3 regions of the Halomonas sp. NCCP-2165 genome follow, and region 1 is predicted to be linked to each of the others. Evidence: predicted binding sites of a transcription regulator. Region 1 holds the regulator's gene; each other region holds the start of a gene.
What was found. Region 1 encodes sigma-54, which starts transcription at its own class of promoters, with help from an activator protein. Its sites were predicted from a motif close to TGGCACNNNNNTTGCTNT; they were not measured.
Positions count from the first base shown of each region.

Region 1 (9,637 bases):
GGCACTCGCTCTCATGCATGCTGATCGCCGAGGATGCCCAGGGCATGCAGCGCGACTACGACTACAGCAGCGTGCGCGACCCGCGGCAGTTGCGCTCCGCCGAGGCGGTGGGGGCCAGCGCCGCCGAGCGTACCCTGCGTCGGCTGGGCGCCCGGCGTCCCGCCACCGGGCGCTTCCCGGTGCTCTTCGACCCCACCCAGGCCGCGGGCCTGGTGGGGCACTTCCTCGGCGCCATCGCCGGTGGGGCACTCTATCGCCAGGCCTCCTTCCTCTGCGACCGCCTCGGCGAGCCGCTCTTCCCGGAGTGGTTCTCGCTGGTGGAGCGGCCCCTGGAGCGTGGTGCCATGGCCAGCGCCCCCTTCGACAACGACGGCGTCTATACCCGCGACAACACCTTTATCGACGGCGGCCGCCTGGCCAGCTATATGCTCTCCGCCTACAGCGCCCGGCGGCTGGGCATGGAGAGCACCGGCAACGCCGGCGGTGCCCGCAACGTGCGCCTCCAGGCGCCCCTGGCCAGCCGCGAGGCCCTGCTCCGGCAGATGGGTCGCGGCGTCCTGGTCACCGAGCTGATGGGCCAAGGGGTCAATGGCGTGACCGGGGACTACTCGCGGGGCGCGGCGGGCTTCTGGGTGGAGAACGGCGAGATCCAGTACCCGGTGGAGGAGTTCACCATCGCCGGCAACCTGGGGCAGATGTTCGCCAACCTGGCCGGCGTCGGCGAAGACATCGATACCCGCGGCAGCATCCATACCGGTAGCTGGCTGATCGACGATATGACCATCGCCGGAAGCTGACGCCGGGCGCGTGACGCGAAAGGAAAATCGCCCCCATGGCTTGCCATGGGGGCGATTCACATTAGGCTGCCTTCCAGCTTCCAGCTTCCAGCTTCCAGCTTCCAGCTTCCAGCTCCGGCGAAGCCGGGAGCTATTCCCCTTCGTCGAAGCGAGCCTCGACCAGCGCCGTCAGGGCGTCGAGGACCGCCTCGGCGTCACTGCCCTCGGCGCTGACGGTGAGCCGGCTGCCGCAGGGGGCGGCCAGCATCAGCAGGGCCATGATATTGGCGGCGTCGGCGTCGCGCCCCTGGTGGGACACGGTGACGCGGGCGTCATGGCCCTGGCAGCACTGTACCAGGCGGGTGGCGGCGCGGGCGTGGAGGCCGCGCTTGTTGATCAGGGTCAGCTCACGGCTCGGCATGCCTCGAGCTTCCTTGCAGGGGGCTGGCATCTTGCTCTCCCAGGTCGGTGTGAATGCCCAGTTCCCGATGGCGAAGGCGCAACCCCGGATAGTCGGCGGCGAAGTGGCGGGCCAGGCGCTCGGCCAGGTAGACCGAGCGGTGCTGGCCGCCGGTGCAGCCGATGGCCACCGTCACATAGCTGCGCCGGCTGGCCTGGTAGGCGGGCAGCCAGCGCTCCAGCCATTGCTGGATATCCGCGGCCATGGCCGCCACCTCCGGGTAGCTCTCCAGGAAGTCGATCACCGGGGTGTCGCGGCCGTTGGCGTCCCTCAGGCGCGGATCCCAGTAGGGGTTGGGCAGGCAGCGAGCGTCGAAGACGGTATCGGCATCCAGGGGCACCCCGCGCTTGAAGCCGAAGGACTCCAGGGTCAGGGTCAACTGGCCGGCCTGGTGGCCCGCCACCTGTTCGGTGATCCGCGAGCGCAGGTCATGCAGCGACAGCCGCGAGGTGTCCACCACCAGGTCGGCCAGGTCGCGGATCTCCCCCAGCGCCTGCTCCTCCCGCTCGATGGCCTCGGCCAGGGTCATCTGGCTGTTGCGGGTCAGCGGGTGGCGACGCCGGGTATGGGAGTAGCGCTCCAGCAGGATTCGGGCATCGGCGGTCAGGTAGACGATCTGGGCCTGGATGCCACGCTGGCGGACCTCATCGAGCAGCTGCGGGAAGCGCCGCAGGGCGCCGGGCAGGTTGCGGGCGTCGATGCTGACCGCGATGGCGTCGTAGTGGGCGTCGTCGGCCTGCAGCTCGTCGACCAGGGAGCCCAGCAGCATGGCCGGCAGGTTATCGATGGCATAGAAGCCCAGGTCTTCCAGGGCCTGAAGGGCGATCGATTTCCCCGACCCGGAGCGGCCGCTGATGATCACCAGTTGCATGGGAGCCTCCTGGCTGCCTGAGGGGTGGCGCCAAGCACTCAGGGCGAGGCGGGGGGGCCGGCCTCGGCGTGGCGCTCGATGGCCTCGATCAGGGTATCGTAAAGCTGGCGTTGGCTGTCGCTCTTGCGCAGCCGTTGACGGGTCTCGGCATCGTTCATGATGCCGGCCACCTGAGCCAGCAGGGCCAGGTGGGTATCGTCGGCCTCTTCCGGCACCAGCAGCACGAACACCAGGTCGACGGGCTCGCCGTCCACCGCATCGAAGTCCACCGGCTCGGCGAGCTTGAGGAAGCCGGCCAGGGGCGCCTTGCAGTGGGCGTTACGGGCATGGGGGATCGCGACGCCATGGCCGATGCCGGTACTGCCCAGGCGCTCGCGACCGATCAGTCGGCTGAAGACTTCCTGGCTATCGAGGCTGGGGGTGTTCTGAGCGATAAAGGTGCTGAAGAATTCCAGCACCCGTTTCTTGCTCCCCCCGGGGACATCGAACAGCGCCCGCTCGGGGGGAAGGATGGATTGCAGAGTCATGGAGGGTTAGCGGGCACCGGCGCCCTGGGCGCGGGCCTGAGCCTTTTCCTTGTGTTTCACCAGTTGGCGGTCGAGCTTGTCGGCGAGCGCATCGATAGCGGCATACATGTCGCCATCCTGGGCTTCGGCGTGCAGATCGGCACCGGCAGCGTGGAGTACGCAAGCGGCTTGCTGGCGTTCTTTCTCGACGGACAGGGTGAACTGTGCCGTGGTGATATTGTCGTAATGCCGCTCCAGTCGTGCGAGCTTCTCGTTCACATAGTCACGCAGTGCATCGGTCAATTCGACGTGATGGCCGGTGATATTGACTTGCATGGCACGCTCCTCTTCCTGCGGGTGTCATCTCGATTGTAACCCTTTTTTCGCCCCTGCAAACCCCTTGGCGTCGGGGATTTCCAACGCAAGCCTTATCGGATTTTTATCCCATTGAGATCAATGGGATAAATGGTTTTTCCGAGAATCGACGAAGGCGTTGCCGGTCAGGAGAGACGCTTGCGCTCGCTGGAGGGGGGGATGCCCATGGCCTCGCGATACTTGGCCACGGTGCGCCGCGCCACCTGAATGCCATCCTCGGCGAGCAGGCTCACCAGCTTGCTGTCGGAGAGTGGCTTGCGCGGCGGCTCCTCGCCAATCAGCTTCTTGAGCCGGGCGCGAATGGCGGTGCTGGAGTGGGCGTCGCCCTCGCCGCCCCCCACCTGGCTGGAGAAGAAGTACTTGAGCTCGAAGACCCCGCGGGGGGTGTGGATGTACTTCTGGGTGGTGACCCGGGAGATGGTCGATTCATGCATCTCCACCGTCTGGGCGATATCCGCGAGCACCAGGGGCTTCATGGCCTCTTCGCCTCGCTCGAGGAAGTCGAGCTGGCGGGTCATGATCTCCTGGCCCACCCGCAGCAGGGTGTCATTGCGGCTGGAGAGGCTCTTGAGCAGCCAGCGTGCCTCCTGCAGGTGCTGCTTCATGAAGGTGTTGTCGTCGCTCTTGTCGGCGCGGCGGATCAGCGCCGCATAGTCGGGCTGGATGCGCATCCGCGGCAGCGCCTCGGGATTGAGCTCGATCCGCCAGCCATCGCGGTCATGGCGGGCGATCAGGTCGGGGATTACATAGTCGCTGCCGCCCTCGGCATAGGCCTGGCCGGGGCGCGGGTCGAGGCTCCGGACCAGCTGGATCAGCGTATCCAGCTGGTCGTCCTCGAGGCGCAGGCGGCGCTTGAGCAGCTTGCGATCGTCCCCCGCCAGGGCCTCGAGGAACTGGCGCACCAGGCGCTTGGCCTGGGGCAGCAGGGGGGTGTCGTCGGGGAGGGCGCCGAGTTGCAGCAGCAGGCACTCGCGCAGGTCGCGGGCGAAGACCCCGGTGGGCTCGAACTGCTGCAGGCGCATCAGCAGCGCCTCCACGTCGCCGACCTTGAGGCCGGCGAGGTCCTGCTGGCGCAGCCCCTCGGTGATCTCCTCCAGGGGCAGGGTCAGGTAGCCGTTGGCATCCACGGCATCGATCAGGCTCTCGGCGATGGCCCGCTCACGGGGCGCGGTCAGGTCGGTCATGGCCAGCTGCCAGGTCAGGTGATCGCGCAGGCTGGGAACATCGGCATTGCGCTCGAAGTCCGGCGCCTCGCCGCCACCGCTGGGGGCCATGTCCTGATAGGTGTCGGACCAGTCGCTGTCCACCGCCAGTTGCTCGGGAATCGCCTCGGACCAGTCGTCCTCCTTGGGCGCCTCCACCGCCAGTTCGCCGTAGGCCTCGTCCAGTTCCAGCATGGGATTGGACTCCAGGGCCTGCTGGATCTCCTGGCGCAGGTCGAGGGTGGAGAGCTGCAGCAGGGCGATGGCTTGCTGCAGTTGTGGGGTCATGGTCAGCTGTGTGCCGACCCTGAGCTGCAACGAGGGTTTCATTGCCATGGTGAGCTAGGGTTCCGCGACAAAGGTGGGAGACACGGTAGCCCGCCGCCGGTGCCTGTGCAAGCCCATTGGGCATGACTTCGTAGCAAGTTATATGCCAGCCGCAATGAATATGCCAAATCGATCTCGTGGCTAAGACTTTCAGCGAATTGGCAGCGGCGATTCCCCGTGGTTTCGCAGGCTTTGTCTGAAAAGTCGGCGAGCGAAGGTCAGACAAGGCAAAAATCGGCGAAAAGACGGACCGGGCTCGCGTACGAGTTTACGCGGTGTAAATGAGTACTTTGATCGGACTCGCGCACGAGCCGATTTTTAACGCCGTATGGCCGAGCGCAGCCAGTTTTCGGGCATAGCCTAGAGGCGGAAATCCTCGCCCAGATAGACCTCACGCACCCGGCGGTTGGCGAGGATCGCCTCGGCATCGCCCTCGGCGATGATCTGGCCGTCGCCGACGATATAGGCGCGGTCGCAGATATCCAGGGTCTCGCGCACGTTGTGGTCGGTGATCAGCACGCCGATATCCCGCGCCTTGAGGGCACGGATGATGCCCTTGATCTCGCCCACCGAGATGGGATCGACGCCGGCGAAGGGTTCATCGAGGAGGATAAAGGTGGGCTCGGTGGCCAGCGCCCGGGCGATCTCCACCCGGCGCCGCTCGCCCCCGGAGAGGCTCATCCCCAGGTTGTCGCGGATATGGGTGATATGAAAGTCGTTGAGCAGGGCCTCCAGGCGCGCCTGACGACCGGCGCGATCCAGGTCCTGGCGGGTCTCGAGGATGGCCAGGATATTGTCGGCCACCGACAGCTTGCGGAAGATCGACGCCTCCTGGGGCAGGTAGCCGATGCCGGCCCGGGCGCGTTCATGCATGGCCGCCGCGGAGAGGTCCCGGTCGTCGATGGCCACCCGGCCCGCGTCGGCGCGCACCAGGCCGACGATCATGTAGAAGGAGGTGGTCTTGCCGGCGCCATTGGGGCCGAGCAGGCCCACCACGCTGCCCTGCTCGATGGCGAGGCTGATATCGTGAACCACGCGGCGGCGCTTGTAGCTCTTGGCCAGGTGACTGGCGGTCAGGGTCTTCATGGCGGCCCTTACTGCTGTTCCGGGGTGAGGGTCATGCGGACTCGCTGGCGCTCGGTGCCCTCGGCGTCGGCCCGGGCCTCCACTAGGCGGCGGTCGATCAGATACTCCACATAGGCGCCGTTGAAGGTGTCGGCGCCGCGGTGCAGTTCGGCGCGGTCGATCAGCTCCACCCGTCGCTCGGCGGCATGGTAGACGATGGTGCGGCCCCAGCCCTGGACCCGCTCGCCGTCGGCGGGGGTCTGCTCCAGGTAGGCGCGCTCGCCGGTGGCGGTGAGTCGCGACACCTCGCCGGCGTCGTTGCGCTGAATCTCGACCCGGGCGCCGGTCAGGTGCAGGCTGCCCTGGCGAATCTCCACCTCACCGCTGTAGACGGCGGTACCGGCGCGGTCGTCCAGTTCCAGGCGGTCGGCCTCCACTTCGATGGGCTCGTTCTGCTGAGCCAGGACGGGGGCGGTCAGGGTCAGGCCCAGCAGGCCGGCGGCGAGCCAGCCGATCAGGCGCTGGCGGGGGGGGTAACTCATGATGGGGTCCTCATGGAAGCGGCAGGGGCATCGCTCACTGCCGGGCCGGCGGATGGTGGCCGCGTACCCGGCCTTCCAGGTGCAGGCGCTCGTCCTCGAGCCAGGCCTCGAAACGCTCGGCCTCGACGCGCTGTGGCGGGGCGTCGAAGCGCGCGGGCACGTCACTCCAGGCATGGCCGGTGCGGGTGTTCAGGTGCAGCTCCTGGGTATCGAGCCGCCAGCCGGCATCAGGCGCATTGAGCCTGGCGTCGCCGCTCAGCGTCAAGCGCTGATCCGCCAGGGTGCCCTGTTCGCCTCGCACGGTCCAGCGTCGTCCGGCGTTGTCGAGGAGTTCGGCTCGGGGGGCCTCGGCGCGCAGTACGTCGTCGTGGGGCGTATGCACCAGGCGCGGGCTGTTCAGGCGCTGATAGGCCAGGCCCTCGGCGTCGTAGCGTACGAGTTCCGCCTGCTCCAGGTAGTAGTCGGGTTCGCCGGCCTCGTCCTGGGGCACGGGGCCCGGCGGCGTCGGCTGCCGGTCGGTGAGCAGCACCAGCACGCCGCCCAGGGCCAGCAGCAGGAGCAGCAGGGCCAGGCGGCGGACCAGCGGCGTGGCCAGGCGCTCAGCGGTCGTCATGGCCCTGGCCGTGCAGGTAGGTGTCGATTACCGCGCCCCAGTGACCCTGCGCCTCCAGCAGGGTGTCGCAGATCTCGCGCACGGCGCCATGGCCGCCGCTGCGTTCGGTGACCCAGTCGGCCTGGCTGCGGATATAGGCGGGGGCATTGGGCACGCTGATGCCGAGCCCGGCCCGACGAATCGCCGCCAGGTCCGGCAGGTCATCGCCGGCGTAGGCGATGGTCTCCCACTCCAGCTCGAGGCGCTCGGCGAGTTGGGCGAGGGCGGCGAGCTTGTCCTCGCGGCCCTGGTAGACATGGGCAATGCCCAGGGCCGCGGCGCGGCGACTGACCATGGGGGAGTCGCGGCCGGTGATCAGGGCGACTTCCACCCCGGCGCGGCGCAGCAGCTTGATGCCCTGGCCATCCTGGGTGTGGAAGGCCTTGATCTCCACGCCATCGGCCTGGAAGTAGAGGCGCCCATCGGTGAAGACGCCGTCCACGTCCAGGGCCAACAGTCGTACCCGCCGGGCGCGGTCGAGCAGGGTCGGATCGAGCAGGGGGGAGTCGAAGGTCATGATGAGAGATTCCTTAGATTACGCCGCTGGCCAGCAGGTCGTGCATATGCAGGGCGCCGACCGGGCGGCCGGCGTCGTCCACCACCGCCAGGGCGGTGATGCGATTGTCCTCCATGACCCGCACCGCCTCGGCGGCCAGTACCTCGGCACCGATGCGCTTGCCGGGGCGGGTCATGACGTCGTCCACCTTGAGCCGGCTGAGGTCGGTGTGCTGGTCCAGGGTGCGCCGCAGGTCGCCATCGGTATAGACCCCGGCGAGGTGGCCCGTCTCGTCCACCACGCAGGTGAACCCCAGGCCCTGGCGGGTGATCTCCAGCAGGGCGTCGCGCAGCGGGCTGCCCAGGGGCACCGTCGGCAGGCGCTGGCCCTGATGCATCAGGTCGCCGACCTTGAGCAGCAGGCGGCGGCCCAGGCTGCCGCCGGGGTGCGACAGGGCAAACTCCTCGGCGGTGAAGCCGCGGGCCTCCAGCAGGGCCACCGCCAGGGCGTCGCCCATGGCCAGGGCGGCGGTGGTGGAGGCGGTGGGGGCCAGGTCCAGGGGGCAGGCCTCGCGTTCGACGCCGGTGTCCAGGTGGGCATCGGCGTGGCGGGCCAGGGTCGAGGCCGGGCGCCCGGTAAGGCTGATCAGCGGCGTGCCGAGGCGCTTGAGCAGCGGCAGCAGGGCGGTCACCTCGCTGGTCTCTCCGGAATTGGAGAGGGCGATCACCACGTCGCCGCGGGTGATCATGCCCAGGTCGCCGTGGCTGGCCTCGCCGGGGTGCACGAAGAAGGCCGGGGTGCCGGTACTGGCCAGGGTGGCGGCCAGCTTGCCGCCGATATGACCGGACTTGCCCATGCCGGTGACCACCACGCGGCCGCGGCAGGCCAGCAGCAGCCGGCAGGCCTGGTCGAAGTCGCCGTTGAGGCGGGGAATCAGGGCGCCCAGGGCCTGCTGTTCGAGCTGCAGGGTGCGGCGGGCGCTGGCGCGGAAGTCGAAGTCGGGTGTCGGTGTCATGGGGAGATTGTTGCCGGTTGCGGGGCGGGGCTCAAGTCATGTCGACGGCCAGCAGGCCGAGGTAGCCCAGATAGGCGAGGAGCATCAGGGCGCCGGGCAGGCGGCCCAGGCGGCCGCGACGCTGCCACAGCAGCCAGGCACCGAGGGCCAGGGTCAGCACCAGCATTACCGGCACGTCACGCTGGCCGGCGGCGGCGTCCACGGCCCCCGGGGCCAACAGGCCGGGAATCGGCAGTACCGCCAGCATATTGAAGAGGTTGGAGCCGATGACATTGCCGATGGCCAGGTCATGATGCCGGCGCAGGGCGCTCATGACGCAGGCGGCGAGCTCCGGCAGGCTGGTGCCGATGGCCACCAGGGTCAGGCCGATCACCAGTTCGCTGACGCCGAAGCCGGCGGCGATCTGACTGGCGCCCCATACCAGCAGGCGCGAGCTGGCCACCATCAGCACCAGGGTCACCACCAGCCAGCCCAGGGCCGGCCCCAGGCGCAGGGCGGGAATCTCGTCGTCGAAGGCTTCGTCGGGGGTGTCGGCGCGAAACAGCCACCATAGGCTGAAGCCGAGCAGGGCCGCCAGCAGCAGGGCGTCGAGGTGGCCCAGCTGGCCGTCGGCCAGGGCGTAGCCGGCCAGGCCGGTGGCACCCAGCAGCAGAGGCAGCTCGCGACGCACCAGGGAGAAGCGCACCGGGATCGGTGCCACCAGGGCGGTGGCGCCCAGCACCAGGGCGATATTGGCGATATTGGAGCCCAGGGCGTTGCCGGTGGCCAGGTCGGGGAGGCCATCCAGGGCGGCCATCAGGGCCACCAGCATTTCCGGGGCCGAGGTGCCGAGGGCGACGATGGTCATGCCGACCAGCAGCCGACTCATGCCCGCCCGATAGGCGGTGGCGGCGGCGGCCCCGACGAAGCGGTCGGCGCTCCACAGCAGGCCGGCGAATCCGAGCAGCACGGCGAGCAGGGCGATCGGCATCGAAGCGTTCCTTGGTGGACGAGGGCGCCCATTAAACGCGTGAGCGAGCGCCGAATCAAGGGAGGCGCCGCCGAGGGTAGTCGGAACGGGCCCGGTTAGGATACGATGTTCGATAATTATCCAAGGAAACCCGGAGCGATGACGGATACCCCTCTGGTGGAAGTGGACGATCTCCACTTCTCCCGCGGCGACAAGGAGATCTTTCGCGGGGTCTCGATGCGCATTCCCCGTGGCAAGATCACCGCCATCATGGGGCCCAGCGGCACCGGCAAGACCACCCTGCTGAAGCTGATCGGCGCCCAGCTCGCGCCCGACGCGGGGCGGGTGCGCATCGACGGACAGGACGTCCACGCGCTCTCCCGCAAGGCGCTGTTCCGGCT
Region 1 is NZ_BRCY01000004.1:45,906-55,542, forward strand. Features, by position in the region: gene pmbA (metalloprotease PmbA) at 1-797, shown strand, start outside; gene NFU04_RS03070 (HPr family phosphocarrier protein) at 928-1,197, opposite strand; gene rapZ (RNase adapter RapZ) at 1,184-2,107, opposite strand; gene ptsN (PTS IIA-like nitrogen regulatory protein PtsN) at 2,146-2,634, opposite strand; gene hpf (ribosome hibernation-promoting factor, HPF/YfiA family) at 2,641-2,949, opposite strand; gene NFU04_RS03090 (RNA polymerase factor sigma-54) at 3,114-4,526, opposite strand; gene lptB (LPS export ABC transporter ATP-binding protein) at 4,878-5,603, opposite strand; gene lptA (lipopolysaccharide transport periplasmic protein LptA) at 5,612-6,124, opposite strand; gene lptC (LPS export ABC transporter periplasmic protein LptC) at 6,159-6,737, opposite strand; gene NFU04_RS03110 (KdsC family phosphatase) at 6,724-7,293, opposite strand; gene NFU04_RS03115 (KpsF/GutQ family sugar-phosphate isomerase) at 7,307-8,287, opposite strand; gene NFU04_RS03120 (calcium/sodium antiporter) at 8,319-9,257, opposite strand; gene NFU04_RS03125 (ABC transporter ATP-binding protein) at 9,396-9,637, shown strand, end outside.

Region 2 (9,637 bases), on a different contig from region 1:
TAGCTGCCCTTGCCCTTCTTGGGAGTCTCGCGGCGCTGCTTGAACAGCGGGGTGCGTAGCGTCGCCTTGAGGGCATTATCGCGAATCTTGCCGGTCTTCTTCATCGAGGCACTCCTTGGATGACACGGGAGACGAACACCGCCTCCCGGCGCCTTGGGACTCTCCCCGTGCCCGGGGGTTCCCTCACTCCTTCGCCGTCCCAGCCTCGGCCCCGGCCTCGGCCCCGGCCACCCGGCGCTGCCGCTGCGCCGCCATCCGCACCACGCTGCCCACGACGATCAGGCAGGGCGAGGGCAGCGGCTCGGCCGCCAGCTTGGCGGGCATCTCGCTCAGGGTACCGATCAGCGCCCGCTGCTCGGGCAGGCTGGCATTGGCCACCAGCATGATCGGCCAGTCGTCGGGCAGGCCGGCGCCGCGCAGCCCGGCGCAGATCGCCTCGACCTTGGCCAGGCCCATATAGAACACCAGGGTCTCGTCGCGACGGGCCAGCGCCGCCCAGTCCGGCTCGCCATCCACCCGGCACAGCTGGGCGGTGACCAGGCGCAGCTGCTGGGCATGGGCCCGGTCGGTGAGCGGAATGCCCATGCCGGCGCAGGCCGCCGAGGCGGCGGTGATACCGGGCACGATCTCGCTGGGCACCCCCGCCGCATCGAGGGCGGCGAGCTCCTCGCCCATGCGCCCGAAGACCCCGGGGTCGCCGCCCTTGAGGCGCACCACCGACTTGCCCTGGCTCGCCAGCTCCACCAGCAGCTCGCCGATCTCCGCCTGGGGCACGCTATGCTGGCCCCGGGCCTTGCCCACGTAGTAACGCTCCCGGTGGGCCGGAATCAGCGCCAGCACCTCATCCCCCACCAGGCGGTCATAGACCACCGCATCGGCCTCGCCCAGCAATCGGGCGGCCCTGAGGGTCAACAGCTCCGCCGCGCCGCTGCCGGCCCCCACCAGGTAGACGCTGCCGGGGCGGCAGTCGCCGCCCAGGGCCGTGCCCTTCCGCTGGTCCACGCCATCGGTTCGCCAGGCGGTCGTGTCGGCGATGCGCCGGGCCAGGCCGCGAAGCGGTGCCAGCAGGGCATCCCATGCCAGTCGGGCCTTGCTGTTCGGGGTCAGGGTTCGCATGGGGTGCTCTCCTCTTCGGCACGCGTCTCGCGGTGCGCTTCGATCAGGGACTTGAGTTCGGGGATGCAACTGCCGCACTGGGTGCCGCAGGCCAGGCGGGCACCCAGCGCCTCGACGCTGGCCTCGCCGCCGCGGATCGCCGCGACGATGGCCTTCTGGCCCACCTGATGGCAGCTGCACACCACCGGGCCGCTGTCGGCGGCGCCGTCGTCGCAGCCGGCCAGCAGGCGGCGCCGGCGCTCGGCCGACAGGGCCTCGCCCCGGGCGGCCTCGGCGAGGCGTTCATCGAGCCAGGCCAGCCCCGGCGACTCCGCCGGGGGGCCCACCATCAGCCACCAGCGCAGGCGACCGTCCTCGATGCCGGCGGCACGCAATCGCCCGCCGGCGGGATCGTCGAGCCACAGCGTCGGAGCCACCGGCAGGTGGCCCGCGAGCCAGGCCAGCCAGTCGCGATCGGCCTGCTCAGGCCTGCCGGCCAGTTGCCAGCGCTGGCCATGGGCCAGGGGGATTCGCGCCCAGTAGGCGGCCTCCGTACACCAGTCGGGCGTGACAGGGAGGCCATCGGCCACCAGCAGGGTCGCCTCCCAGGCGATGGGCAGCGGCGTCAGCGCCACGGCGCCATGCTTGGACTCGGGCTGGCCGGAGAGCGGGTCGAGGTGGGCCTCCAGCAGGCTGCCCATGCGCGCGCTCCCGCTGAAGCGGTCGCTCCAGTGCATGGGCACGAACACCTCGCCCCGGCGCTGCCCCCTGGTGAGCCGCACCCGGCCGAGGTAGTCGCCGCCGGCACCACGCAGCCGGGCCAGTTGCTGGTCGCCGACGCCCAGCGCCAGGGCATCCTCGGGGGTGATCTCGATAAAGGGCTCGGCGCGGTGATTCATCAGCCGCGGCGCCCGGGCGGTGCGGGTCATGGTGTGCCACTGGTCACGGATACGCCCGGTGTTGAGGCGCAGCGGCCGCGCCTCGGAGAGCGCCTGCTGCGGAGCCCGCGGGCGCACCGCAATCAGCCGGGCCAGGCCATCCGGGGTGGCGAAGCGGCCGTCCTCGAAGAGCCGCGCGGTGCCCCGGGGCGCGGCGGCGTTGACCGGCCACTGGATGGGTGCCAGGGCGTCATAGGCGGCGCGATCGAGCCCCGCCAGGCCGGAGATATCGAACAGCCGCTCGCCCGGGGTTCCGGGCAGGTTCTCGACGCCGGAGAGCCGGGCATGCTCGTCGAAGATCTCACACGGATGCGCGTAGTCGAAGGCCTCGCCATAGCCCAGCCGCCGGGCCACCTGGGTGATGATCCACCAGTCGTGCTTCGCCTCCCCCGGCGGCGGCAGCAGGCCGCGCTGACGGGAGATGCGCCGCTCGGAGTTGGTCACGGTGCCGTTCTTCTCCGACCAGCTCGAGGCCGGCAGCACGATATCCGCATAGGCCAGCAGGTCGGTGTCGGCCATGCACTCGGAGACGATCACCAGCGGGCACGTCTCCAGCGCCGCCCGTACCCGGTCGGCCCGGGGCAGGCTGACCGCCGGGTTGGTGGCCATGATCCATAGCGCCCGGACCTCGCCCCGCTCGATCGCCTCGAAGAGTTCCACCGCCTTGTGCCCGGGCCCCTCCGGCAGGCTCGGGGTCAGCGACTCGGTGGCCCAGAAGCGGGTCACCCGCTCGATCGCGCCCGGGGTGTGGTAGTCCATATGGGCGGCCAGCTGGTTGGCCAGGCCGCCCACCTCGCGGCCGCCCATGGCGTTGGGCTGGCCGGTGATCGAGAAGGGCCCGGCCCCGGGCAGGCCGAGCTTGCCGCCGGCCAGGTGGCAATTGATGATGGCGTTGCACTTGTCGGTGCCGCTGGAGGACTGGTTGATGCCCTGGGAGTAGAGGGTCACCACGTGCAACTGGCTGGCGAACCAGTAGTAGAAGGTCTCCAGGCGCTCCGGGTCGAGATCGCAGTCGGCGGCCACGGCGGCCACCGAGGCATCTTCCTCCCGGGCCGCGGCCAGCGCCTCCTCGAGGCCCTGGGTGTGCCGCTCCAGGTAGACCCGGTCGAGCCGGCCCTTGTCGGCCATCCAGGCCAGCAGCCCATTGAACAGCCGGGCGTCGCTGCCGGGCCTGAGGCCCAGGTAGAGGTCGGCGATCTCGCAGCTGTCGGTGACCCGGGGATCGATCACCACCACCCGCATCAACGGGTTGCGGGTCTTGGCCACCTTGAGCCGCTGATAGAGCACCGGGTGGTTCCAGGCCAGGTTGGAGCCCACCAGCACCACCAGCTCGGCCTCCTCCAGGTCCTCATAGCTGCAGGGCACGGCGTCGGCACCCAGGCTGCGCTTGTAGGCGGCCACCGCCGAGGCCATGCACAGCCGCGAGTTGGTATCCAGGTGCGGGGTACCGAGGAAGCCCTTGAAGAGCTTGTTGGCCACGTAATAGTCCTCGGTGAGCAGTTGGCCGGAAAGGTAGGCCGCCACCGCGCCGTCGCCGTGCTCGCTTCGGGTCGCCGCCAGGCGCTCGGCCACGGCGGACAGCGCCGTCTCCCAGTCCACCTCGACGCCGTCGACCCGGGGCCGGGTCAGTCGGCCCCGGTGACCGAGGGTCTCGTGGAGGGCCGAGCCCTTGACGCAGAGGCGGCCATAGTTGGCCGGGTGCTCGCTGTCGCCGCTGACGCCGACGATCCGCTCGTCCTCCAGCTCCGCCAGTACGCCGCAGCCGACGCCACAATAGGGGCAGGTGGTTCGCGCCTGATGCATAGGGTTGCCTCTTGAAACGACGATGGCGCCCTCCCTCGGCCGCTAGGCCGTGAGCAGGACGCCATCGTCGTGTTCGCTGAACTGCTGATATCGACAGGACCGCCATTGGTCCCGGGTTACTTCCTGGTAAGCAAGGCGTATGCCATATGCCCGGAAAACATATCTAACCATTTGACTAGCCTGAGTATCTTGGCGAACGACCAGGCCCCCGGGTTACCCCGACCGCGCCCCCACGCACCATCACAAGGCGCCTCGAGACGCGACTGCACCCTATCGACGCAATCCCGGCCACCCCATGGCGGTGCAGGCCTTCGCCAGGCAGCAAACAAGTCGGCCCACTTCCAGGGCTATCGCCATCGGAATGACGAGGGGCGCTGGGGGCAGGATGGAGCGGGTGTTTTTTGCCAGGGATGGCAAAAGTAGCGCCCAGGGAGGGGTTTACAGCGCCCCGCGACGACCTGCCCCCAGGGTAGCCCCGGGCCTCCTACAGAGTGCACGCGACTGCGATAGCCCTGGGTGCCCTGATCCGATCCCCGGCGAGCTGGAACGCTTATTGCAGGGCTATAAGACCTGATCTTCCCGCGAGTCCCGTTATGTCCCCACCCACGTCCCTGAAGATATTGCTGGTCGACGACGAAGTGGTGCGCGCCGCCATGGTCGAGGAGGCTCTGACCCACGAGGGGCACCAGGTGATCTGCCGCCTGACCAGCCCCGCCAGCCTCAACGAGATGGTGGTCCGCCATGCCCCCGATGTGGTGATCATCGACATGGAGTCCCCGGACCGGGACACCCTGGACAGCATGGCACTGCTCAATCGCGAGAACCCCCGCCCGGTGGTCTTCTTCGCCGATCAACACGACCCGGACACCCTGCAGGCCGCCCTCAAGGTCGGGGTCAGCGCCTACGTGGTGGACGGCCTGGTGCCCGGCCGGGTCAAGCCGATCATCGAGGTGGCCATCGCCCGCTTCGATGCCTTCCAGTCGCTGCGCCGCGAGCTGGACAAGACCCGCAGCCAGCTCAGCGAACGCAAGCGCATCGAGCGCGCCAAGGGGCTGCTGATGAAGCATCAGAACACCGACGAGGAGCAGGCCTACCGCATGCTGCGCAAGCTGGCCATGGATCGCGGCCAGCGCATCGCCCAGGTGGCCGACAACGTCATCGATATCCTCGAACGCCTGGAGAACGGCCTATGACCCGCCTACCGGATGCCGAACGTCCCGACCTGACCCTGGGCTTCGTGCCGCTGCTGGATTCGGCCCTGCTGGTGATCGCCCGGGAGGCCGGCTTCTTCGCCGACCAGGGCCTGGACGTGACCCTGGCCCGCCAGAACACCTGGTCGACCCTGCGCGACAGGGTGGCCGCCGGCCTGCTGGACGGCGCCCAGATGCTCGCCCCGATGCCGCTGGCCATGAGCCTGGGGCTGGGCCGGGCCCCCTGCGAGACCCTGGCCCCGGTGACCCTGTCCCGCAACGGCAATGCCCTGGTGCTCGCCGAACGCCTCGCCGAGGCCAGCCACGCCCACCTGGCGGTGGACCCGGCCCGCGGCGCCCGGGCCCTGGCCGCGGTTCTGCCGACGCTGCCCCGCCCGCCGCGGCTGGCCATGGTCTACCCCTACTCCTGCCAGCACTATCAGCTGCGCCACTGGCTCGACCTGGGCGGCCTCGACCCGCAGCGCGACGTCGAGCTGGTGGTGCTGCCGCCGCCGCGCATGGTGGAGGCCATGGAAGCCGGGGAGATCGACGGCTACTGCGCCGGCGAGCCCTGGGGCAGCCTGGCCAAGCACCGGGGCGCGGGGCGCATCGTCGCCACCGGCGCCCAGCTCTGGCCGGAAGCCCCGGAGAAGGTGCTTGGGGTGACCCGCTCCTGGGCGCGCGACTATCCGGCCACCCTGGCGCGACTGATCGTCGCCCTGCAGCGGGCCAGCGACTGGCTGGCGGCGGACCCCGGCCACGCCCGCCGTGCCCTGGAGTGGCTGGCCCTGCCCCCCTACCTGGATCGCTCGGTGGCCCACCTGTCGCGGCTGGCCCTCAACGAGGCACCGATGCGTCAGCGCCTCGCCGGCAGCCTGCGCCCCGATCCCCAGGCCGCCGCCGGCGTCGCCGAGCACCTGGACCAGGCCCTACGCCGGGAGGGGCGGCGCCTGGGCCTGGCCGGCCTGCGGGCCTGCCATGACCCCGTGCATTATGACGCGGCCCTGCACCAGGCGGGTGCAGGCGCCGGCCATGCCACCCCCTGACGGAGATATTACAACCCTATGTAATCACAGAAAAAATCGACTTACCCCGGCATTCTGGCCGGGTTCTTGAAAGTCCTTGATCAGTACGGGGCATCAACGGCGATCGCCTCGACAGGATTCAGACAACGGCGTCTTCCCCTGGCCTACGGGCCAGAGGAAGGCGCCGTTTTTGGTTTTCGCCACGACAGGAGACGCTCCCCATGCCTCAACTCACCCCGGACGAGCCCCTGGTGATCATCGGCAACGGCATGGCCGGCCATCGGCTGGTGGAGGCCCTGCTCCAGCGGGCCGATCGGCCGACACGCATCATCGTGCTGGGCGAGGAGGCCGCCCCGGCCTACAACCGCATCCTGCTTTCCCCCTGGCTTGCCGGCGAGATGGCCCGCGACGCCCTGACCCTGCGCGACGCGGCCTGGTATGCCGACCAGGGCATCGAGCTGCTCCTCGGCGAGCGGGTCACCGATATCGACCGCCGGGCCCGGCGCCTGACCACCGACGCGGGACGCACCCTCGACTATGGCCGCCTGGTGCTGGCCACCGGCTCGCGGCCGGCCATGCCGGCGGTGCCCGGCATCGAGCTGGCGGGGGTCCACGGCTTCCGCGACCTCAACGACGCCGAGGCGCTGATGGCCGCCGCCGAGGCCGGCGCCGAGACCCTGGTGGTGGGGGGCGGCCTGCTGGGCCTGGAAGCCGCCGAGGGCATGCGCAAGCGCGGCGCCCGGGTCGGCGTGCTGCAGCGCGCCGGCCGGCTGATGAATCGCCAGCTCGACGCCACCGCCGCCGCCCTGCTGGAGGCAGCACTTCGCGGCCGCGGCCTCGCGATCCATACCGGCGCGCGCCTGGCACGACTGGAGGACGACGGCCGCGGCCGGGTGGCGGCGGCGCACCTGGAGGACGGGCGCCGGCTGCCCGCCGACTGCGTGGTGATCGCCGCCGGCATCGCCCCCAATACCCAACTGGGCGAGGCCGCCGGCCTGGCCATGGGCCGCGCCATCCGGGTCGACGACGGCCTCACCAGCTCCGACCCGCATATCCACGCCCTCGGCGAATGCTGCGAGTTCGCCGGCCACACCTACGGCCTGGTGGAGCCGATCTGGCGCCAGGTGGAGGTACTGGCCGCGCGCCTGTCCGGCGAGCCAACGCCAGGCTACCGGGAGGCCGAGACCGCCACCAAGCTCAAGGTCAGCGGCATCTCCCTCTACGCCTTCGGCCCCATTGATCCCGACGACGACCACGAGGTGCTGGTCTACCAGGACCCCGACCAGGGCGACTACCGCCGGCTGCTGCTGCGCGACGGCCGCCTGGAGGGCGCGGTGCTCTATGGCGATACCGCCATGGGCCCCTGGTACTTCGCCCAGGCCCAGACCGGCCGCGACCTCGGCGCCTGCCGCCCGGCCCTGCTGCTGGGCGCGGCCGATGCCGACGCCCTGCTCGACACCCCCTTATCCGCTTCAACGTCCCGCCCCGTGAAGGAGGCCGCCTAAGATGTCCACGCAACAGCCATTGATCATCATCGGTAACGGCATGGTCGGCCACCACCTGGTCGAGCAGCTCATCGAGCGCGGCGCCCATCGGCGCTACCGGATCACCGTCTTCGGCGAGGAGCGTCATCTCGCCTACGACCGGGTCCACCTCTCCGAGTACTTCGCCGGCCGCGACGCCGAATCGCTGGCGCTGTCCACCGCCGACTACTACGCCGAGCACGGCATCGAACTGCGCCTCGACGAGGCCGTCACCGCCATCGACCGCGACGCGGGCGAGGTGGTCACCCCCCGGGGCCGCTATCCCTACGACCGCCTGGTGCTGGCCACCGGCTCCTATCCCTTCGTGCCGCCGATTCCCGGCAACGACCGGGAGGGCTGCCTGGTCTACCGCACCCTGGATGACCTGGACGCCATCCGCGCCGCCGCCGAGAACGCCGCCACCGGCGTGGTGGTGGGCGGCGGCCTGCTGGGCCTGGAGGCGGCCAACGCCCTGCGTGGCCTGAATCTCGATACCGCCGTGGTGGAATTCGCCCCGCGGCTGATGCCCATGCAGGTGGATGCCGAGGGCGGCGAACTGCTGCGCGAGAAGATCGAGGCGCTGGGCGTGCAGGTGCTCACCGAGCGCGCCACCCAGCGCATCGAGGACGGCGAGGCCGGCCGCCATCGCATGGTATTCCAGGACGACAAGGTGCTGGAGGCCGACCTGATCGTCTTCTCCGCCGGCATTCGCCCCCGGGACGCGCTGGCCCGCGACAGCGCCCTGGAACTCGGCGAGCGCGGCGGCGTGGTGATCGACGACCGCTGCCTGACCAGCGACCCCATGATCCTGGCGGTCGGCGAGGTGGCGCTGTGGAACCAGAGCATCTTCGGCCTGGTGGCCCCCGGCTACCAGATGGCCCGGGCCGCCGCCGACACCCTGATGGCCGACGTCCTCGACCGCGAGGCCGAGACCTTCCGCGGCGCCGATATGAGCACCAAGCTCAAGCTGCTCGGCGTCGACGTGGGCGCCATCGGCGACGCCCACGGCACCCAGCACCCCGGCGCGCGGATGTTCCGCTACCTGGACGAGATCAAGCAGGAGTACCGCAAGCTGGTGGTCTCCGGCGACGGCAAGAGACTGCTCGGCGCCATGCTGGTGGGCGACAACGGCTATTACGACACCCTGATGCAGTACTACGCGGGCGGCATCGAGCTACCCCAGGATCCCGCCTCGCTGATCCTGCCCTCGAGCGAGGGCGCCCCGGCGCTGGGCCCCGACGCCCTGCCCGACGCCGCCATGATCTGCTCCTGCCATAACATCACCAAGGGCGACGTCTGCGCCTCCATCGACGCGGGGGCCTGCGACCTCGCCACCGTCAAGGGCGCGACCCGCGCCAGCACCGGCTGCGGCGGCTGCGCGGCCCTGCTCAAGAGCGTAGTCGACCATGAACTGGAGAGCCGCGGCGTCGAGGTGGACCGCTCCCTCTGCGAGCACTTCGCCCATACCCGCCAGGCGCTCTACGATATCGTCCGCGTCGAGGGCATCAAGACCTTCGGCGAGCTGATGGAGAAGCACGGCAATCCCGAGACCCATCGCTTGGGCTGCGATATCTGCAAGCCGGCGGTGGCCTCGATCCTCGCCTCCTGCTTCAACGAGCCGATCACCGACGCGGCACATATCCCGTTGCAGGACACCAACGACACCTTTATGGCCAATATGCAGAAGAACGGCACCTACTCGGTGGTGCCGCGCATCGCCGGCGGGGAGATCACCCCGGACAAGCTGGTGGTGTTGGGCCAGGTGGCACAGAAGTACGCGCTCTACACCAAGGTCACCGGCGGCCAGCGCATCGACCTCTTCGGCGCCCGCCTGGAGGACCTGCCGGCGATCTGGGGCGAGCTGATCGAGGCGGGCTTCGAGACCGGCCACGCCTACGGCAAGTCGCTGCGCACCGTGAAGTCCTGCGTCGGCAGCACCTGGTGCCGCTACGGCGTCGACGACAGCGTGGGCATGGCGATCCGCCTCGAGCATCGCTACAAGGGCCTGCGCTCGCCCCACAAGCTCAAGCTGGCCGTCTCCGGCTGTACCCGGGAGTGCGCCG
Region 2 is NZ_BRCY01000006.1:121,585-131,221, reverse strand. Features, by position in the region: gene arfA (alternative ribosome rescue factor ArfA) at 1-104, opposite strand, end outside; gene cobA (uroporphyrinogen-III C-methyltransferase) at 184-1,116, opposite strand; gene NFU04_RS05155 (nitrate reductase) at 1,104-3,836, opposite strand; gene NFU04_RS05150 (ANTAR domain-containing response regulator) at 4,430-5,029, shown strand; gene NFU04_RS05145 (CmpA/NrtA family ABC transporter substrate-binding protein) at 5,026-6,072, shown strand; gene NFU04_RS05140 (NAD(P)/FAD-dependent oxidoreductase) at 6,273-7,556, shown strand; gene nirB (nitrite reductase large subunit NirB) at 7,558-9,637, shown strand, end outside.
Region 2: the regulator sigma-54 is predicted to act here: its motif matches at 4,379-4,396, upstream of NFU04_RS05150 (ANTAR domain-containing response regulator).

Region 3 (9,637 bases), on a different contig from region 1:
GAGCTCCAGCAGGTCGTCCTTGAGGGCGCCGTTGAGCAGTTCCTGCTCATGGGCCACGAAGACCGCCCCCACCTCGCTTACCGCCCGCTCCATGGCGGCGCCGCGCAGGGCGGCGATACGACGGCGCTGGGAGACCCCCTGCTCGGCCATGCGGGCGTATTCCGGCGGCGCCTCCCCGGCGATCTGGATCAGCACCTCGGCCACCTCGTCGTAGCGCAGGATGCCCATCTCCAGGCCGTCCTCCAGGTCGAGCAGGGCGTAGCAGATATCGTCGGCGGCCTCGACCAGGTAGGCCAGGGGGTGGCGGCACCAGGCCCAGTCGCCCCGGGGACTCAGCCCCAGGCGCTCGGCCACCTCGGCCAGCAGCGCCCGCTCCGACTGGTAGCAGCCGAACTTGCCGGCGCTGCCGCCGTGCTCCACCGTCCAGGGGTACTTGAGCAGGGTGCCCAGGGTGGCGGTACTCAGACGCATGCCGCCGCGGAACTGGTTGTATTCGATCTGGGTGACGATGCGAAAGCCCTGGGCATTGCCCTCGTAGGTCAGCAGGTCGGCCCGCTGGGTGTCGCTGAGGCCCTCCAGCAGGCCGCTGCCGTCGGACTCGGCGCGCTTGAACCAGTCGCGGATGGCGTACTCGCCGGCGTGGCCGAAGGGCGGGTTGCCGATATCGTGGCCCAGGCAGGCGGCCTGGACGATCACCCCCAGGTCCGCCGGGGTGATCCGGGCCGGCAGCCGCTCGCGCAGCCCCTCGCCGACGATCATGCCTAGGGAACGGCCCACGCAGCCCACCTCCAGGGAGTGGGTCAGGCGGGTATGGATATGGTCGTTCTCGGTGAGCGGGTGCACCTGGGTCTTGCGTCCCAGGCGGCGGAAGGAGCCGGAGAAGACGATCCGGTCATGATCCTTGTGGAAGGGGGTGCGGCCCGGCTCGGCGCTGCCGCGCCCCCCCCGGGTATCGTGCAGCCGGCCGGGGTCGAGCAGCCGTTCCCAGTGCATCTGCGTCATGGCGCCTCCTGGTGGGAAGCCTCCATTGTGCACCCGGGCCGGCCCGGCGGGAAGTCAGGGCTCTCCTATTGCCGTGGCATCCCGGCCGTCGCTTAATCGTCCGCCAGCGCCGGCAGCAGGGTCTTTAATTTCCGCGTCAGGGTATTGCGTCCCCAGCCCAGCAGCTCGGCGGCCTCGCCTTTCCTGCCACCGGTATGCCTGAGGGCGGTCTCGATCAGGATCTTCTCGAAATCCGGGACGGCTTCCTCCAGCAGATGGGTGTGCCCCGCGGCCAGGGCCCGGTCGGCCCAGTCGCGGAAGGCGGCTCGCCAGTCGCCGGGGCTGACCTCGCCGGCCTCGCGTTGACGCAGCTCCGGAGGCAGGTCGTCCACCAGCACCTCGCGCCCCGAGGCCATCACCGTCAGCCAGCGGCAGGTGTTCTCCAGCTGGCGCACGTTACCCGGCCAGGGCAGGCGCGTCAGGTGCTCCTCGGCCTCCCGGGTCAGCACCTTGATCTCGGTGTCCAGCTCCTTGGCCGCCTCGGCCAGGAAGTGTCGCGCCAGGCGCGGGATATCCTCGCGGCGCTCGGCGAGCCGCGGCAGGTGTACCCGGATGACGTTGAGGCGGTGGAAGAGGTCCTCCCGGAAGCGCCCGTCCTCCACCAGCCGTTCCAGGTGCTGGTGGGTGGCGGCGATGATCCGCACGTCCACCTTCACCGGGGTATGGCCGCCGACCCGATAGAACTCGCCGTCGGCCAGCACCCGCAGCAGCCGGGTCTGGGTGTCCGGCGGCATATCGCCGATCTCGTCGAGGAAGAGGGTGCCGCCGTCGGCCTGCTCGAAGCGCCCGCGGCGCTGGGCAGAGGCCCCGGTAAAGGCGCCCTTCTCGTGGCCGAACAGCTCCGACTCCATCAGGTCCTTGGGAATCGCCGCCATGTTCAGGGCGATAAAGGGATGGCTGGCCCGGGGGCTGTGCTGGTGCAGGGCCTGGGCCACCCGCTCCTTGCCGGTCCCCGACTCGCCGTTGATCAGCACGGTGATATGCGACTGGGAGAGCCGGCCGATGGCCCGGAACACCTCCTGCATGGCCGGCGCCTCGCCGATGATCTCGGCGGTGAGCCCCTCCGGCACCGCCGCCGGGGACTGGCGCTCCCGGGCATGGGCCACGGCACGGCGCACCAGGGCCAGGGCCTCGTCCACGTCGAAGGGCTTGGGCAGATACTCGAAGGCGCCGCCCTGGTAGGAGGCCACGGCGCTGTCCAGATCCGAATGGGCGGTCATCACGATCACCGGCAGGTCCGGATGGCTTTCGCGTACCCGGGCCATCAGGTCCAGGCCATCCAGCCCCGGCATGCGAATATCGGTGAGCAGTACCTCCGGCGGGTTCGCCAGGACCCGCTCCAGGGCCCGGTCGGCCCGCTCGAAGCACTCCACCTGGAGATCGGGCTGTGCCAGGGCACGCTCCAGCACCCAGCGAATGGCGCGGTCGTCGTCGACGATCACGATGCGAGCGGCGTCGGTCATCAGTCTCTCCTGGATTGGGAAAAGGGGAACATCAGCTGGCCTCCAGCGGAATCAGCAGACGGAACTCGGTATGGCCCGGGGTCGAGTCGCACTCAATCAGGCCCTGGTGCTGGTGGAGGATCGACTGGGCGATGGAGAGCCCCAGGCCACTGCCACTGGCCCGCCCCGAGACCATCGGATAGAAGAGGGTCTCCTGCAGCACCTCGGGGATTCCCGGGCCGTTGTCGATCACCGCCACCTCGCAGACCAGACGGTGGCGTTCGGCACCCAGGGTGAACTGGCGCCGCGCCCGGGTGCGCAGCATCAGGCGCGGCGCAGGGATGGCGTGCTCCTCCAGGGCCTGGACGGCGTTGCGGGCCACATTGAGCACCGCCTGGATCAGCTGCGCCTCCTCCCCCGAGAGCTCCGGCAGGCTGGGGTCATAGTCGCGCGCCACCTCGATATCCGGGTGTTCGGCCAGCACCAGGCTGCGCACCCGCTCGAGCACCTGGTGAATATTCAGCGGCGCCGGCTCGCGCAGCTGGTTGGGGCCCAGCATGCGATCCACCAGGTCGCGCAGGCGATCCACCTCCTCGACGATGATATGGGTGAACTCGGCGAGTTGAGGATCGGGCAGGTCCCGCTCCAGCAACTGGGCGGCACCGCGAATGCCTCCCAGGGGGTTCTTGACCTCGTGAGCCAGGCCCCGGGAGAGCACCTTGATCGCCTCCTGGCGGGCGATCAACGCCTCCTCCCGGGAGATGCGCAACAGGCGGTCCCGCGGCTCGATCTCCAGCAGCAGCTCGTCCTCGGACAGCGGCGTGACGGTGAAATCCACCGTCACCGGCTCCTGCCCCGGCAAGGGCAGGCTCGCCTCGCGCTGGGTATAGGGGTGAAACTCGCGGCGCGCCTTGGTCAGCACCTCGGCCACCGACTCCAGGCTCTCCAGGCGCGTGCCGCGCACCCGCCCCAGGCTGACCGCCAGCAACGACTCGGCGGCGGGGTTCATCCAGCGAAGGTGCAGCGCACCATCGAGGAGCAGCACCGCCGTGGACAGGTGTTCGAGTAAGCGTTGATACATGGGGCATCCCGATGGCAACGGAGTAAGGGCCGATCGTTCCGGCGACTCCCCTTGCACTTGCAAGAAGCGCGCCAGCACGCGGCGGCGGAAAACTCGGGGCTGCCGGCAAGGGTCGCGCCCGTTCACGCACCATTTTAGTGCATCACGGGAGGGCGAGGCGCGATAAGCAGGCGAGGGAGCCGCGATGTGGCTCAGCGGTGATCGCGATGACGCCAGCGACGCCGCGGCTCATGGGCGGGGGCGTTGCGCCGCAGGCCGGGCCAGGGCTCGCCGGGGCGATACTCCAGGGCGCTGCGCTGACGCAGCTGGCGGGCATGATCGAAGGCATCGAAACCGCGCTCCGGCGTGCGCGGCGGCTCGACATGACGGTGGCGCGAGTGGTCTCGGCAGGGCGGCGTCGCGGCGTCGAAGCAGGGAAAACGGAAGCCGCGCCGGCCGATGAGCTAATCGCCCCGCGCCTGCACGCTCACGGTGATCGGCGGGCTACGGTGGCGCACCCGGCCGGCGCCATCCAGCAGCTCCGCCTGCAGGGTGCGCTGCCCCGGCGCGAGGCGCGGCACGATAAAGGCGCGGGTGTGCATCGCCGACTGACTCAGTTGCCCATCCACCAGCAGGCGCACCCGATGGTCCTCCCTCAGCCCCGGCTCGATGGCCAGCTCCACGGTGAGGTTCTGGGAGCGGGCCTGGCTCAGCGTCATGGCGTCACGAGGGTTCATGATGCGGAAGGTGGAGTAGGGCATAAAGGGCGAGGCCAGGGAGCCCGTCGCCGGCCGCCGCGGCGCCGGAGCCGGCGACGCGGCGGGCACCGGGTCCAGGGTCCGCGAGGGCACCACGGTCAGCGGCGCCACCTCCACGGGCTCGCCCCGCTCGGGGTTGTCGGTAAAGATCACGTTGCCCTGGGCATCGACACTGCGATAGACGGTGTCGGCCCCGGCCAGGGGGACCAGGCAACAGCTCACCAGCAAGCAGAGTAGGCGGAGTTTCACGAGCGACCCCCTAATGCGGAGCGGCGGAAGGAGAGATGAGATGCATCGTTAGATAGTGTAAGACAAAAAGGGGTTCCGCCGACGGCGGAACCCCTTGCACAGCCAACGCTAAGGGCGTGGCGCTTAGCAGCTGTAGTACATGTCGAACTCGATCGGGTGTGTGGTCATGCGGATGCGCTCCACGTCTTCCATCTTCAGTTCGATATAGGCATCGATCATGTCGTCGGTGAAGACGCCGCCCTCGGTGAGGAAGGCACGGTCGGCGTCCAGGGCGTCCAGGGCCTGATCCAGGCTGTTGGCCACGGTGGGGATGGACTTGCCCTCTTCCGGCGGCAGGTCATAGAGGTTCTTGTCCATGGCGTCGCCGGGGTGGATCTTGTTCTTGATGCCGTCGATCCCCGCCATCAGCATCGCCGCGAAGCACAGGTAGGGGTTGGCGGTCGGGTCGGGGAAACGGGCCTCGACGCGCTTGCCCTTGGGGCTGGCGGTGTAGGGGATACGAATGGAGGCGGAGCGGTTGCGGGCGCTGTAGGCCAGCATCACCGGCGCCTCGAAGCCCGGCACCAGACGCTTGTAGGAGTTGGTGGAGGCGTTGGTGAAGGCGTTCAGGGCCCGGGCGTGCTTGATGATGCCGCCGATGTAGTAGAGGGCCATCTCGGAGAGGCCCGCGTACTGGTCGCCGGCGAACTGGTTCTGGCCATCCTTCCAGAAGGACTGGTGGACGTGCATGCCGGAACCGTTGTCACCCACCAGCGGCTTGGGCATGAAGGTGGCGGTCTTGCCGTAGGCGTGAGCCACGTTGTGGATCACGTACTTCATTTCCTGAACTTCGTCGGCCTTCTTCACCAGGGTGTTGAACTTGACGCCGATCTCGTTCTGGCCGGCGTTGGCCACCTCGTGGTGGTGCACCTCGACGCTCTGGCCGATGGCCTCCAGGGTGTTGCACATGGCGCCACGGATATCGTGGAAGCTGTCCACCGGGGGTACCGGGAAGTAGCCGCCCTTGACCCGCGGACGGTGCGCCAGGTTGCCGCCCTCGACCTGACGGTCGGTGGCCCAGGCCCCCTCTTCGGAGGTGATCTTGTACATGGCGCCTTCGATATCGGCCTTCCAGTGCACCTCGTCGAAGATGAAGAACTCCGGCTCCGGGCCGAAGAAGGCGGTGTCGCCCAGGCCGGTGGACTGCAGGTAGGCCTCGGCGCGCTTGGCGATGGAGCGCGGATCCCGCTCGTAGCCCTGCATGGTGGCCGGCTCGATGATATCGCAGCGCAGCACCAGGGTGGCGTCTTCGGTGAAGGGGTCGAGGAAGGCGGTGCCATCTTCCGGGCGCAGGATCATGTCGGACTCGTTGATGCCCTTCCAGCCGGAGATGGAGGAACCATCGAACATCTGGCCGTTTTCGAAGAACTCCTCATCCACGTCACGGGCGGGGATGGTGACATGCTGCTCCTTGCCGCGGGTATCGGTGAAACGCAGGTCCACCCACTTGACGTCATGCTCTTCGATCAGGGCGAGGGTCTTCTCGGCCATGGTGTCCTCCAGTCGTGAACGTATGGCTAGTGTTATCTGGCTAGCGTATCCAGCGTCGTTTGTAGCATGTCATGGGCACCCTGCCCACGACCGCCGCCACCAGAAACGCGCTCCGTGGCTTTGTACTCGATAATGCAGGCGGCGTGCCAAAATGCAGCAAGGCGCTCGCCAATCAAGGTAATCATCTGAATTAAAAAGAAATAATCCTTGCGCCATGGTGGCGCACGAGTCGTGACCCTCCTCCCGGATGGCCGCCGCCGCCCCGAAAGGCGCCATCAAGGTGCAAGAAAACCGCCACATGCACCATAGTAGTGCATTTGCCGCCCGAGGCCTTCCCGCATCCGATTCGCCGCCGCTCATTGATACCTGGAGCAACCTATTACTACAATTTGTTACCAACCTTGAGGCCGGCGCTCCTGGGTCACCGGAATTTCCGGTGTCGTGTCCCACGCCGAGACCGACCCCGCGGCGGAGGGCTGCCCGTGGTGCATCGCACCTGCATCATTATCGACGCTTGCCTGATGGCCACCTGGCTGCCCCGTCAGCTGCCGGGCCTGCGCCATTTGCGCCGCCATCATGCCGGTCAGCTCGATATCCATGTGGTCAGCGAGTCGTATCAACCCCGCCTGCAGGCCCTGAGTCGGCGCTTCGGCCTGACCCTGGAGGTGGTGCCCGAGCCTACTGCCGGGGCCCGGAGCAACCGCCTGGTTCAGGGCACCCAGGGCGAGCTGCTGATCTTCCCCTCGCCCCAATACGGCCTGCCGCCCCAGTGGCTGTCGCGACTGACCTCCGGCGCCGATGACTGGGATGCCCTGCTCTTCACCCCGCCCCAGCGCGCCTGGCGACCCTGGCAGCGCCTGTGGCGAACGCCGGCCACCGGGACCCTCTGCGTGCGCCGCGACTGGTTCGAACGCCTGGGCGGCTTCGACCCCAGCCTGGATCGCCAGGCCCACCAGGACCTCCTGGCCCGCCTGCGCGCTTGTCATGCCCGCATCCGCACCCTCTCCGGCTGATTCCCGCGCCGCCAAGCCCTTGATCTACCGTTTCCACGCAGATTTCTCGGTGTCAGTGCTGGTAGCCGCCGCGGCCCGGAGACTATAATGCGGCCCAATTTTCGCAGCAGGATCCCGTCGTGATCGAGAATCTTCGCAACATCGCCATCATCGCTCACGTCGACCATGGCAAGACCACCCTGGTCGACAAACTCCTCCAGCAGTCCGGCACCCTGGACCGCAAGGCCGAGGGGCAGGAGCGCATCATGGACTCCAACGACCAGGAGAAGGAACGCGGCATCACCATCCTGGCCAAGAACACGGCGATCCGCTGGCAGGACGGCAATGGCCGCGACTACCACATCAACATCGTCGACACCCCGGGACACGCCGACTTCGGCGGCGAGGTGGAGCGGGTGATGTCCATGGTCGACTCGGTGCTGCTGCTGGTGGACGCCGTCGACGGCCCCATGCCGCAGACCCGCTTCGTGACCCAGAAGGCCTTCGATCAGGGCCTCAAGCCGATCGTGGTGGTCAACAAGATCGACCGCCCCGGCGCACGTCCCGACTGGGTCATCGACCAGATCTTCGATCTCTTCGATAACCTGGGCGCCTCCGACGAGCAGCTCGACTTCCCGATCATCTACTGCTCGGCCCTCAACGGCATCGCCGGCATGGAGCCGGAGGCGCTGGCCGAGGACATGAACCCCATGTTCCAGGCCATCGTCGATATCGTCGAGCCGCCCAAGGTGGAAATCGACGGCCCCTTCCAGATGCAGATCTCGGCACTGGACTACAACAGCTACGTGGGCGTCATCGGCCTGGGCCGCATCAAGCGCGGCGCCATCTCCCCCAACCAGCAGATCACCGTGATCGGCACCGACGGCAAGACCCGCAAGGGCAAGATCGGTCAGGTGATGACCCACCTGGGGCTGGAGCGGGTGCAGACCGAGCAGGCCACCGCCGGCGACATCATCTGCATCACCGGCATCGATGACCTGGCCATCTCCGACACCCTCTGCGACCCGATCGCCGTCGAGGCGCTGCCGCCGCTGTCGGTGGACGAGCCCACCGTCTCCATGACCTTCCAGGTCAACGACTCGCCGATGGCCGGCCGTGACGGCAAGTACGTCACCAGCCGCAACATCAAGGATCGCCTCGATCAGGAGCTGATCCACAACGTGGCGCTGCGCGTCGAACAGGGCGAGAGCCCGGAGAAGTTCATCGTCTCCGGCCGCGGCGAGCTGCACCTCTCGGTGCTAATCGAGACCATGCGCCGCGAGGGCTTCGAGCTGGCCGTGGGCCGTCCCGAGGTGATCATCAAGGAGATCGACGGGATCAAGCAGGAGCCCTACGAAGAGGTGATCATCGACTGCGAGGAGCAGCATCAGGGCGCCATCATGGAGGAGCTCGGCTACCGCAAGGGCGAGCTGACCAACATGAACCCGGACGGCAAGGGTCGGGTGCGTCTCGACTTCCTGATCCCGGCGCGCGGCCTGATCGGCTTCCGCGGCCAGTTCATGACCCTCACCTCGGGCACCGGCATCCTCACCAGCCGCTTCGACCACTATGGCGCGCTCAAGCCGGATGCCGCCATCGAGCGTCGCAACGGCGTGCTGGTCTCCATGGTCGACGGCAAGGCCCTGGCCTACGCCCTCTACGCCCTGCAGGATCGCGGCAAGCTGATCATCGATCACGGCACCGAGGTCTACGAGGGCATGCTGATCGGCATCCATAGCCGTGCCAACGACCTGGTGGTCAACCCCACCAAGGGCAAGAAGCTCGACAACATGCGCGCCTCCGGCAACGACGAGAACATCGTCCTGACCCCGCCGGTGCGCTTCACCCTGGAGCAGGCCATCGAGTTCCTCGACGACGACGAGCTGGTGGAGGTGACCCCCAACCATATCCGCCTGCGCAAGAAGTTCCTCAAGGAGAACGAGCGCAAGCGCGCCAGCAAGAAGTAAGCCGCTCCGCCAGACCCACGCAGCCCGCCCCTCGGCGGGCTGCGTCGTTTCTGGCCCTGGCCGGCGCAGCGGCTACGCTTGAAACACACCACCCAGGAGAAGCCCCATGCACAAGCACGTCGACTGGGACGAGCCGGGCGCCGACAGCGTCCTCGCCCACTATGCCAAGGACCCCAATCACCGGGCCGAGCCGGCAAGCGGCGATATCCTCTCGGCGCGCCTCGATGGCCTGGTGGTCCGGGTCCGCGTCGAGGCCCATGTGGAGGCCACCAGCATCGGCGAGGTGGTGGCGCTGATCGACCCCGCCAGCGGCGAGCGCAAGAAGAGCCACGGCAAGCTGGCCCTGGGCGATACCGTGCGCCTGCCCGATGACAAGCGCGCCTTCGAGCCTCGCGACGAGATGCCGGACTGAGGCGCGGCGCGAACCACGACCTTGGTCGGAGCCCCCCCGGCCGAGGCTCGCGTCCCAACGTCCGTTTAACGCTCTCGCTCTGGTCAAGCGCCGCGCCCTGACGCAAAGTAGGACCAGCCTGCCATAACACCAACAACCACGAGATAGGGCATGAGCACGATTATCGACGTCCGCCACGTCAACAAG
Region 3 is NZ_BRCY01000018.1:5,297-14,933, reverse strand. Features, by position in the region: gene NFU04_RS10625 (deoxyguanosinetriphosphate triphosphohydrolase) at 1-1,002, opposite strand, end outside; gene glnG (nitrogen regulation protein NR(I)) at 1,095-2,504, opposite strand; gene glnL (nitrogen regulation protein NR(II)) at 2,536-3,564, opposite strand; gene NFU04_RS10610 (DUF4124 domain-containing protein) at 4,008-4,550, opposite strand; gene glnA (glutamate--ammonia ligase) at 4,674-6,080, opposite strand; gene NFU04_RS10600 (hypothetical protein) at 6,563-7,093, shown strand; gene typA (translational GTPase TypA) at 7,213-9,039, shown strand; gene NFU04_RS10590 (hypothetical protein) at 9,146-9,451, shown strand; gene NFU04_RS10585 (ABC transporter ATP-binding protein) at 9,602-9,637, shown strand, end outside.
Region 3: the regulator sigma-54 is predicted to act here: its motif matches at 3,621-3,638, upstream of glnL (nitrogen regulation protein NR(II)).